2 regions of the Ralstonia flatus genome follow, and region 1 is predicted to be linked to the other one. Evidence: predicted binding sites of a transcription regulator. Region 1 holds the regulator's gene; the other holds the start of a gene.
What was found. The regulator LexA, encoded in region 1, represses DNA repair genes until DNA is damaged. The targets are predictions, from matches to a motif close to ACTGTATNNNNATACAGT.

Region 1 (5,464 bases):
TTCCGGGCGATGGAAAATGGGCTCACGCCGGCGCAGTTCTTCCAGCACGTTCAGCAGACCGGGGGCGGTATCCAGAGACGGTTCCATGCGGCAAGCCTCCTGGGAAAGCTCCAAGCATACTGCGCAACTGGCGTGGTTTAACGTTTTTCGCGGTGCACAATGCGTAGCTGGCACTTCGCCCCTATGATGGCGCCTTCGCCTTTTCCGGAATCCACTTCGATGCAACGCACTGCCCGTATTGGCCTGTCTTCGCTGACGATCGCACTGTCGCTGGCTTGCGGCGCCGGCGCCTTTGCCGCCACGCTTCAGAAACCGCAACTCGACGCGCTGCTCGCCGCCGAACAATCCAAGGCATCGGCTGACCTGAACAGCTTTCTCGCGGCAGCCGCGAAGGCCGATCCGCAAGTTGCAGGCAGTGTCGCCGCGTATCAGAAGAAAGCCCCGCTTGCCGGCGATGACCTCGTCAATATCGGGCGCCTGCTGGGTCTGTACAACCGCCTGCACAACCAGCAGGCCGTGATTGCTTCGATCGAGAAGATGGTCGCGCTGCCGACAGTGCGCGACGACAAGATTCCGCAGTACGAAAACCCCGCCATTGTCGCGTTTGGCAAGCTGGTCGAAGGCATGGCGCGCGACTTCGGCCTGAAATACCGCAACGTCGACAACCGCGTCTTTGAAGTCACGCTGCCCGGCACCGGCTCGGACGAATTCGGCATCCTGACCCACGCCGACGTCGTGCCCGCAAAGGCTGAGGAATGGGTGCTCGGCGACGGCACCAAGCTCGATCCGTTCAAGGTCACGCGTGTCGGCAATCTGCTGTACGGCCGCGGCACGATTGACGACAAGGGCTCGATTGCCGCCGCGATGTACGCCATGAAAACCGTCAAGGACAGCGGCGTGCCGCTCGCCCGGACCATCCGCCTGATGATCGAAACCACCGAGGAAACCGGGGGCGACGGCATGAAGTATTACCGTGAGCACACGCAATTGCCTGCGTACAACATCGTGCTCGACAGCAAGTATCCGGCCGTGGTCGCGGAGAAAGGTTCGGGTGCGCTCAAGGTGTTCTTTCCCGCGCAGCCTGCCGATGCTTCGCATACGGCCATCGTTTCGATGACGGGTGCGGCGTCGGCCAGCTCCATCCCGCAAACGGCCACCGCCACGCTCAAGGGTGGGGATCTGGGCGTGGCCGCCGCCGCGCTCGAAGCCAAACGCGACGCGTTTGTGAACAGCCTCGCGGCGCAAGGCAAGTTCTCGATCGACATCGCGCGCACGGCGGACAGCATCGTCGTGAAGGTGACCGGCACGTCGGCGCACGGCTCGCGTCCGGAAGAGGGCGTCAACCCGCTGCCGCGCCTGGCGCTGTTCCTGCGCGCAGCCGATCTTGGCTTGGCAGACAACGCCTACGCCCACGCCGTGCGGTATCTGACTGATGTGTACGGCACCGATTACCTCGGCAACACCATGGGCGTCGCCTACAAGGACGACTTCATGGGTCCACTGACCATTTCACCCACCGTGATCGGTGACAAGAATGGCCGCGTGGAGGTGACCGCCAACGTGCGCATGCCGCGCGGCAAAACGCCCGACGCACTGCGCGGCGAGATCGCCGGCAAGATCAACGCGTGGGCCAACGCCAACCATGTCGCCCTCGAGATCAACCACGACCAGGGCAACTGGATGGCGCGCGATCCGAAGGGCGCGTGGTTGTCGACGCTGCTCAACATTTACGGCGACACCACGGGCCTCGATGCCAAGCCCGTGCCGACGGCCGGCAGCACGACGGCCAAGCTGATGCCGAACGCCATCAATTTCGGCCCCGCCATGCCGGGCAAGAAATACACCGCGCACAACGCCAACGAGTACAAGGAGGTGCCGGACCTCGACCTCGATATGCAGATGTTCACCGAGATGCTGGTGCGCATCGGCAATCTCCCGTCGATGCAATAACCGACACCGACGGGCGATCGCCATGAACATCATCCGCGCCAAATCGTTCACTGCCGAGCGTGCCTGGGGCGCGCTCGATATTGCCAATATGGGCGGCATTACCACGCGCCTGCACTGGACGGACCAGCCTTATCGCTGGCACGTAAACGATGGCGAGGAAGTGTTCGTGGTGCTCGACGGCACGGTCGACATGCATTACCGCGAAGCCGGCGAAGAGAAGGTCGCCACGCTGCAGCCCGGCGACATCTTTTTTGCCGGTGTCGGCTGCGAGCACGTGGCGCATCCGCGCGGCGAGGCACGGATTCTCGTTGTCGAAAAAGCGGGGAGTGTTTAGAGCCCCCGGCCGCCGCAGCGAAAAAAAAAAGCCCGCAATCTGCGGGCTTCGAATTCAGCGATCTCATTGCCCCTGAGGGCACTGGCAATACTACTGTCACGTACGCCAAACAACATCGGGGTAAACGTCCGTTTTGCTGGCGGAACACCGTCGAATGTGCCTCTGCGTCAACTTCCGGACAGAAAAAACAGCCCGCTCAAACGGCGGGCCGAAAATCAGTTGAAGAAAGCCCTGTCCTCAGGGCACCGCAAGTGTATGAAATCAGTTGCGGCGGCAGCATTGGGGTATGCCCTGATCGGGCGCCGCAACGCGCTTTGCGGCTCTTGCCCGTCGTTCTTTTCCTCAGCAGCTTTCGGCTCCGGCGGCACGTGAGGCCACCGGGATCGCATCCAGCATGCGGCAGATGGCGGCCATGCTGCCGACCATCGTACGGCGCTGCTCCCCCTGATAGATGCGCACGCCCTGGGTTTGGCGGAAGGGCACCGGCTGTACCGGGCGGCGGCGGGAAGACATCGATCCGAGTCGCATGGCAGACCTCGTGAGTTCGGGTGGAAAAGCGAGTGGCAAGACTCCGCCCTGGCGAGCCCGTGGCTCACCTCCAGGTTGGATCAAACAGCGAAGATTTGGCGCGGAGATGCGCCGAAGACTTATGGAGCGGCAGGCCTGATCAGACCGACGGCCAAGCCCTCCAGGTGAAACTCATCACGATCCAGATCAACGTGGATCGGTTCGAAATCCGGATTCTCGGCAATCAGTTCGACATGGCGGCCCTTGCGCTGGAAGCGCTTGACCGTCACGTCGTCGCCAAGTCGGGCCACGACGATCTTGCCGTTGGTGGCTTCGGCGGCTCGTTGCACGGCCAGGAGGTCGCCATCCAGAATGCCGGCGTCGCGCATGCTCATGCCGCGCACCTTCAACAGAAAATCGGGCTGCGCCGAGAACAGCGACGGATCGACCTGATACTGGCGATCGATGTGCTCTGCAGCCAGGATCGGACTACCGGCGGCCACGCGGCCCACCAGCGGGAGTGTCAGTTGCATCAACCCCATCGACGGCAGCGAGAACTGATGCTGCGCCGTGTCGCCTGCCGCCCGCAGCCGAATGCCACGCGAGGCGCCCGGCGTCAGTTCGATCACGCCCTTGCGTGCCAGCGCGCGCAGGTGTTCCTCGGCCGCATTGGGCGACGAGAAGCCGAACTCCGCGGCGATCTCGGCGCGCGTGGGCGGAAAGCCCGTGCGCTGGATCGTCTGGCGGATCAGGTCGTAAATCTGCTGTTGGCGGGGGGTGAGGGTGGCCATTGGCGTACTGTATATTTGAACAGGTGCTGTGATTTTATACAGTGACGCAGGAAGCGCAAGTGATTTTGTTGTGACCTGTTGCGCGCGCGCCCAGTCCTTCTGATCGGCGTCAAAACCTACGCGACTGGTTAGAAGCTTATGCGCAATCCATGCAGGCGCGGCCGCAGGGAATCGCATAAAATCAAGGCCTTGACCGATTTTTGCATCGCCACATAACCCGATTGAGCTTCATTGGGTTGGCCCGAATGTCACCATGTCCGCCTTCAATCAAGAGACCGTTCTGAGCGTCCATCACTGGAATGACTCGCTGTTCAGCTTCAAGACCACGCGCGACCAGGCGCTGCGCTTCCATAACGGCCACTTCGTCATGATCGGGCTGGAGGTTGAAGGCAAGCCGCTGATGCGCGCCTACAGCATCGCAAGCCCGAACTACGAAGAGCACCTCGAGTTCTTCAGCATCAAGGTGCAAAACGGTCCGCTGACGTCGCGACTGCAGCATCTGAAGGTGGGCGACAAGCTGCTGGTGAGCAAGAAGCCCGTCGGCACGCTCGTGCTGGATGACCTGCTGCCCGGCAAGAACCTGTACCTGTTCGGTACCGGCACGGGTCTCGCGCCGTTCATGAGCATCATCCAGGACCCGGATACCTACGAGCGCTTCGAGAAGGTCGTGCTGCTGCACGGTGTGCGCCAGGTGAGTGAATTGGCTTATGCCGACTTCATTACCAGCGAGCTGCCGAACAACGAATTCTTCGGCGATCAGGTGCGCGAGAAACTGATCTACTACCCCACCGTCACGCGCGAACCGTTCCGCAACATGGGGCGCCTGACGGACCTCGTCGACAGCGGCAAGCTGTCTGCCGACATCGGCCTGCCCCCGATGGACCCTGCAGTCGACCGCGCCATGATCTGCGGCAGCCCGGCCATGCTGGAAGACACCTGCAAGCTGCTCGACGCCCGCGGTTTCAAGATCTCGCCACGTATGGGCGAAGCGGGCGACTACGTGATCGAGCGCGCCTTCGTCGAGAAATAATCGATACGGCTTCTGCTGCAAACGCCGGCCTGTGTGCCGGCGTTTTGTTTTTGTGGGCGCCCCGGGCAATCCCGCGTCGGCAAAGGCGCGGCGGGCGGCTACAATGCGCGCCTTGCCCACCACGCATGTCTGCAACGATGTCCTTGCCTACCATCGCCATCCTCGCCACCGGCGGCACGATCGCCGGCTCTGCCGACGACGCTGGCTCCGCCGCACGCTATCGCGCTGGCGCCGTCCCCATCGATCAACTGCTCGCGGCCAGCAAGCTTGGCTTGGAGCGCCTCGCCAACGTGCGTGCCGAGCAGGTCGCACAGATCGACAGCAAGGACCTGACGTTCGACGTATGGGAAAAGCTGGTGGCCCGTATCCGTCATTGGATCGACGTCGAGCGTGTGGACGGCGTGGTCATCACGCACGGCACCGACACGCTGGAAGAAACCGCGATGCTGCTGCACCTGACCCAGCAGACCGATACGCCGATCGTCCTGACGGCGGCGATGCGGCCGTCGACCTCGCTGTCGGCGGATGGTCCGTTGAATCTGCTGAATGCGGTGCGGCTGGCGGCCAGCCCGTCTGCACGCGGGTGCGGTGTTCTCGTCGCGCTTAACCAGCGGGTGCATGCCGCCCGCGATGTGCAGAAGGGTCACACCTACGCAGTGGAGGCGTTTGTTTCGCCGGATGCGGGGCCGTTGGGTTTCGTGCTCGACGCCCAGGTGCAGTTCCAGCGGGCGGCGCAGCGTGTGGCTGCGGAAGACGTCTTGCCGATGCCGCCAGCGGGCCAGTGGCCATGGGTTGAAGTGCTGGCGAGCTATGCGCAGCCTGATGCGCGTCTGGTCGATGCGTTGGTCGATG
Region 2 (5,464 bases), on a different contig from region 1:
CCGTACTCACCGCCCAGCGCCAGGCCTTGCAGCATGCGCAGCGCGATCAGGATGATCGGCGCGGCAACGCCAATCGTGCCGTATGACGGAAGCAGGCCGACGATGAACGTCGACGTACCCATGATGACGATGGTGACCAGGAACGTGTACTTGCGCCCGATCATGTCGCCCAGACGGCCGAACACCAGCGCGCCGAACGGGCGCACCAGGAAGCCGGCGGCAAACGCCAGCAGCGCAAAGATGAAGCCCGCCGTGGGGTCCAGCCCCGAGAAGAACTGCTTGGCGATGATGGCCGCCAACGAGCCGTAGAGATAAAAGTCGTACCACTCGAACACCGTTCCCAGCGACGAGGCGAAGATGACCTTCTTCTCCTCCTTCGTCATGGGCGCGGGCTGCACACGCCCGACAGGCGTGTTCGGTGCACTTTGCACGGTTGCCATGTTGTCTCCTGTTCTTTTCGTAGGTCGTCCCGCTGGGCATGGACATGACAAGGCAACGCATCACCGCCCCTTTGCCCGCGGAATTGTGAGCGATTGTGGAAAGCGAAACTTACTGCGTTCTGACACAAACACCCGGCAAACGACCCAATTGCATCGGGGTATACGCTCAGATGTGCGCCTAGCGCGACAGCACGACTCGTATGCTTCGGCGCATCAAATGGAGGGTGGCGCGGGAGGCGGAGAGGCACCTTCGCGCGGCGCATCGGCATCCCGCGATGCAGCATCCGCGGCGCGATTCGTGCGCCATGCATAGACGACCGTAATCAGCACATAGACGATGGGCGCACCCTGCGCGCCGACCCAGTACGCGAAGGTCCAGTCCGAGTTGAAGACGTGCATCGACAGGTCGCGTGCAAAAAACGCGATCACGAACGTCACCACAAACCACACCGCGAGCAGCGCCGTGATCCAGCGCATGTTGGCAATCCACCGGCGGCGCGCCGGCGTTCCGGGCGTGATGCTCATGCGGTGGCCTCTTCGCCGGACGAGGCGCGGTGCAGCGTGATGCGAAAGCGCGCCCCCGCCAGCCGCGGCGACGCCTGATACACGTTGTCGAGCACCTCGATGTCGCCGCCGTGCTGCTGCACGATTTCGCGCACGATGGCCAGACCCAGCCCGCTGCCTTCGGCCTGCGTGCCGAGGATGCGGTAAAAGCGCTGCATCACGCGTTCGCGCTCGGCCACGGGGATGCCGGGGCCGGTGTCATCCACGTCGATGAAGACGAACGGCTCGAACGGCGCGGTGGTCACGCGCACGGTGACATGTCCGCCGTCCGGCGTGTAGCGGATCGCGTTGTCGAGCAAGTTGTTGAGCATCTCAGCGAGCATCGTCGCGTTGCCCGAAATCGTGACGGGCGGCCCCGGCTCTTCGAAGCCGAGGTCGATCTGCTTGGCCCACGCCTTGGGCAGCCAGTCGGCCACCACCTGGCGCGACAGCGCGCAGATATCCAGCGGCACCATACCGTCGGTGGTGCCCATGTTTTCCATGCGCGCGAGCGAAAGCAGCTGCTTGACGAGGTGCGCGGTGCGATCCGAACTGTCGGCGATGTGCGCGAGCGTGCGGCGCAGTTCGTCGGGCGACTGTTCGCGCTGTGCCAGCTCGGCCTGCATGCGCAGACCCGCCAGCGGCGTCTTCATCTGATGCGCGGCATCCGCAATGAAACGCTTCTGCGTATGCACCGATTGCTCCAGCCGCCCGAGCAAATCATTAAACGACGCCACCAGCGGCGTCAGTTCCTGCGGCGCGGCGCCTTCGTCGATGGGGCTGGTGTCGCCCGGGTTGCGCGCGCGAATGCGTTCCTGAATCGCGTTGAGCGGCGCTAGCCCGCGCGTCAGTCCAAACCACACCAGGATCACCGCCAACGGCAGGATCACGAACTGCGGCAGGATCACGCCCTTGATGATTTCGTTGGCCAGTTGCGCGCGCTTGTCGAGCGTCTCCGCCACCTGCACCAGCGCGGGCTTGTCGCCGGAGCCCGGCCGCTGCACGAAGGTATACGCGACCCGAATCTCTGTGCCGTGGATGTGGTCGTCGCGCAGCTGCACGAGGCCGCCCGCGTTGGCGTCTTCTTCGGGCGGCAGCGGGAGGTCGCGGTCCCCGGAGACAAACTCGCCGTTGGTGCCGAGCACCTGGTAATAGATGTTGTCGGTTTCGTCCGCACGCAAAATCTCACGCGCCGAGATCGGCAACTGCAGCGTCACGCGTCCGTTGACTTCGCGCAGTTGCTGGCTGAGCACGATCGCGCTCGATTCCAGCGCGCGATCGTATGGCGCATTCGCAATCGACTTGGCCACCAGGTACGTCACCGCAATGCTCATCGGCCACAGCAACAGCAGCGGCGCGAGCATCCAGTCGAGAATTTCGCCGAAGAGGGATCGGGCGACGGGCCGCGTGGCGTCGTCTTCGAGGTGGGGGAGGGTGTCGGTGAGGCTGCCGCCGCCATCGCCTCCGTCATCGCGGTCGTCTGCCCCTGGCGCCGTGCCGGCACGTTCGCGCAGCGATGCGCGATGCCGACGCCACGGCCAGGCCAGCCGATCACCCATGGGCAGCGGCTGCGGTGGTGGTCGCTGGCGTGGCCATGCGTTCCAGGCAATAGCCCAGCCCGCGCACGGTCGCGATACGGATGCCTTCCACTTCGATCTTTTTGCGCAGCCGGTGGATGTAGACCTCGATGGCGTTGTTGCTCACTTCCTCGCCCCAGCCGCAGAGGTGGTCGACCAGCTGCTCTTTCGACACCAGGCGGCCGACGCGCGCCAGCAGAATCTCCAGCAGCCCGATCTCGCGCGCCGAGAGTTCCACCACTTGGTCATGGATATAGGCAATGCGCCCGACCTGGTCGAATGCCAGCGGCCCGTGGCGCACGAGTGTGGCGCCGCCGCCCGTGCCGCGTCGCACCAGCGCACGCACGCGTGCTTCCAGCTCGGACAGCGCGAACGGTTTGGCCATGTAATCGTCGGCGCCCAGGTCTAGGCCCTTGACGCGTTCTTCCACGCTGTCCGCGGCGGTCAGGATCAGCACCGGCAGCATGGCCCCCCGCGAACGCAGGCGCTTGAGGACCTCCAGCCCCGACATACGGGGCAGGCCCACGTCGAGAATCAGCAGGTCATAGGTCTGGGCCGTCTGCGCGGACAGCGCCGCGTCGGCAGTCGCCCCGTCGGAGGCTTGGTCGACGGCATAGCCCGCCTGGCGCAGCGAGCGTGTAAGCCCGTCAGCCAGCGTGGCGTCGTCTTCGGCAATCAGGATGCGCATGCGTGTCTCCCCGCGATGCCGGGCAAGATGTCTTGCCCATCCCGCCCGCTACATTGTTTTCGCGCGACAACTGATCTGGAGACTTGTCAAAACCACTGGTTTTTTATACAGTACTCCGAATTCGCGGTGCTGTAGTCTTGGCGGCGCTAAAGTCATGGAATGGGTCGCGTCGGGGCAATCAGCCAGCGGCCCGTTGTTGCAGGCAACCGCTGGAATCGCAAGCCCTTGCGGCCCATTTATACACCAATTTGCACGAAGGACGACCATGGAAGACGGTAAGAAGGCAGCCGCGATGAGCGCAGAAAAGCAGAAGGCGCTGGCTGCCGCGCTCGCGCAGATCGAAAAGCAGTTCGGCAAGGGCTCCATCATGAAGATGGGCGACGCCGAGGTCGAGCCGGTCCAGGTCGTGTCGACGGGTTCGCTCGGGTTGGACGTGGCGCTGGGCGTTGGCGGTCTGCCGCGCGGCCGCGTCATTGAAATCTACGGTCCGGAATCGTCGGGTAAGACCACGCTGACACTGCAAGTGGTTGCCGAGATGCAGAAGCTGGGCGGCACTTGTGCCTTCATCGACGCAGAACATGCGCTCGACGTCACTTACGCCGACAAGATTGGCGTCAGCGTGCCGGACCTGCTGATCTCCCAGCCGGATACGGGTGAACAGGCTCTGGAAATTGCCGACGCGCTGGTGCGCTCGGGCTCGGTCGACCTGATCGTCATCGATTCGGTGGCCGCGCTGGTGCCGAAGGCTGAAATTGAAGGCGAAATGGGCGACGCGCTGCCCGGCCTGCAGGCACGTCTGATGAGCCAGGCGTTGCGCAAGCTGACCGGCACCATCAAGAAGACCAATTGCATGGTCATCTTCATCAACCAGATCCGCATGAAGATCGGTGTGATGTTCGGCTCGCCGGAAACGACCACGGGTGGTAACGCACTGAAGTTCTACGCTTCGGTGCGTCTGGACATCCGCCGTATCGGCTCGATCAAGAAGGGCGACGACGTCGTTGGCAACGAAACCAAGGTCAAGGTCGTCAAGAACAAGGTGGCGCCGCCGTTCCGCGAAGCCATTTTCGACATCCTTTATGGCCAGGGTGTGTCGCGCGAAGGCGAAATCATCGACCTCGGTGTGGAAGCCAAGATCGTTGAAAAGTCTGGCGCCTGGTACAGCTACGGTGGCGAGCGCATCGGCCAAGGCCGTGACAACTGCCGTGAATACCTGCGCGAGAACCCGGACCTCGCCCGTGACATCGAGAACAAGGTCCGCGAAGCACTGGGCGTGACGCCGATGGGCGCCGTCGCAGTGGCCGAGGAAATCGGAGAAGAGTAATTGGGTTGGCCGTCGGCGCAGATCGACGGCTCTATCGAGCTTCATACGCCTGCCGTCCCCCAACGGCGGGCGTTTTCTTTTTGAGCCTGAAATCGTATGCCGTTGCCGCGCCCACCGTTATCGCTGAAGGCTCGTGCGCTGGGCTATCTGTCTCGGCGCGAGCACAGTCGCGTCGAATTGCGCCGTAAGTTGGTGCCGCACGCCGAGTCCGTCGAAGAGGTCGACGCGCTGCTGGATTGGCTGGAAGGCGAGAATTGGCTCTCCAACACGCGCTTTGCCGAGAGCATGGTGCACCGCCGCGCTGGCCGTTACGGTACGGCTCGTCTGATGCAGGAGCTGAAAACCCATCAACTCGGCGAAGAAACCCTGGGCGAGGTCAAGGCGCTACTGCAAAGTACGGAGGCGGCGCGAGCCAAAGCCTTGTGGGAAAAGCGCTTCGGCCGCCCGCCGGCGGACCTGGCCGAACGCGCCAAGCAGGTGCGCTACATGATGGCCCGCGGTTTCTCTCGTTCCGTCGTATCGCGCATCATCGCCGGGGCTGATGAACTGTTGGAAGATGGCGACGAGTCGGTCTGAATGCCGTCGATCTCCCAACAATTCGCTCGGACAATCCGGCTGCGCACGAATCGCGTTGGTTGCACCTCACGCGGTTGTTGCAACCGCTTTCACACTGCATTGCAGCAGGCGACCGGCTTGGTCGTGACGACGTGTTAAAATACCGGTCTTTGATACCGCCCCTACCTTATTTTCGGTTGCAGGGCGGTATGTTCGTGTGTGGCGGCTGATGCGCTGTCGCATACGTCCCGTAGGCGATGCGCGCGATCCGCGTGTGCCGCCTCCATCGGTCCTATCGGTCTGTCTGGTCCATGCCTCTGTCTGCCCCCGTCCCGCG

Region 2: recA (recombinase RecA) is a predicted target of LexA. The motif match lies at 3,343-3,360, and genes of this name have one in related genera.

The regions. Positions count from the first base shown of each region.
Region 1 is NZ_CAUDLI010000017.1:13,018-18,481, forward strand. Features, by position in the region: gene R2676_RS25835 (nuclear transport factor 2 family protein) at 1-87, opposite strand, end outside; gene R2676_RS25840 (dipeptidase) at 220-1,950, shown strand; gene R2676_RS25845 (cupin domain-containing protein) at 1,973-2,284, shown strand; gene R2676_RS25850 (hypothetical protein) at 2,627-2,812, opposite strand; gene lexA (transcriptional repressor LexA) at 2,932-3,582, opposite strand; gene R2676_RS25860 (ferredoxin--NADP reductase) at 3,836-4,612, shown strand; gene R2676_RS25865 (asparaginase) at 4,750-5,464, shown strand, end outside.
Region 2 is NZ_CAUDLI010000005.1:357,596-363,059, forward strand. Features, by position in the region: gene R2676_RS14485 (MFS transporter) at 1-440, opposite strand, end outside; gene R2676_RS14490 (DUF4212 domain-containing protein) at 654-965, opposite strand; gene R2676_RS14495 (sensor histidine kinase) at 962-2,542, opposite strand; gene R2676_RS14500 (response regulator) at 2,535-3,248, opposite strand; gene recA (recombinase RecA) at 3,514-4,572, shown strand; gene recX (recombination regulator RecX) at 4,669-5,148, shown strand; gene R2676_RS14515 (DUF2889 domain-containing protein) at 5,439-5,464, shown strand, end outside.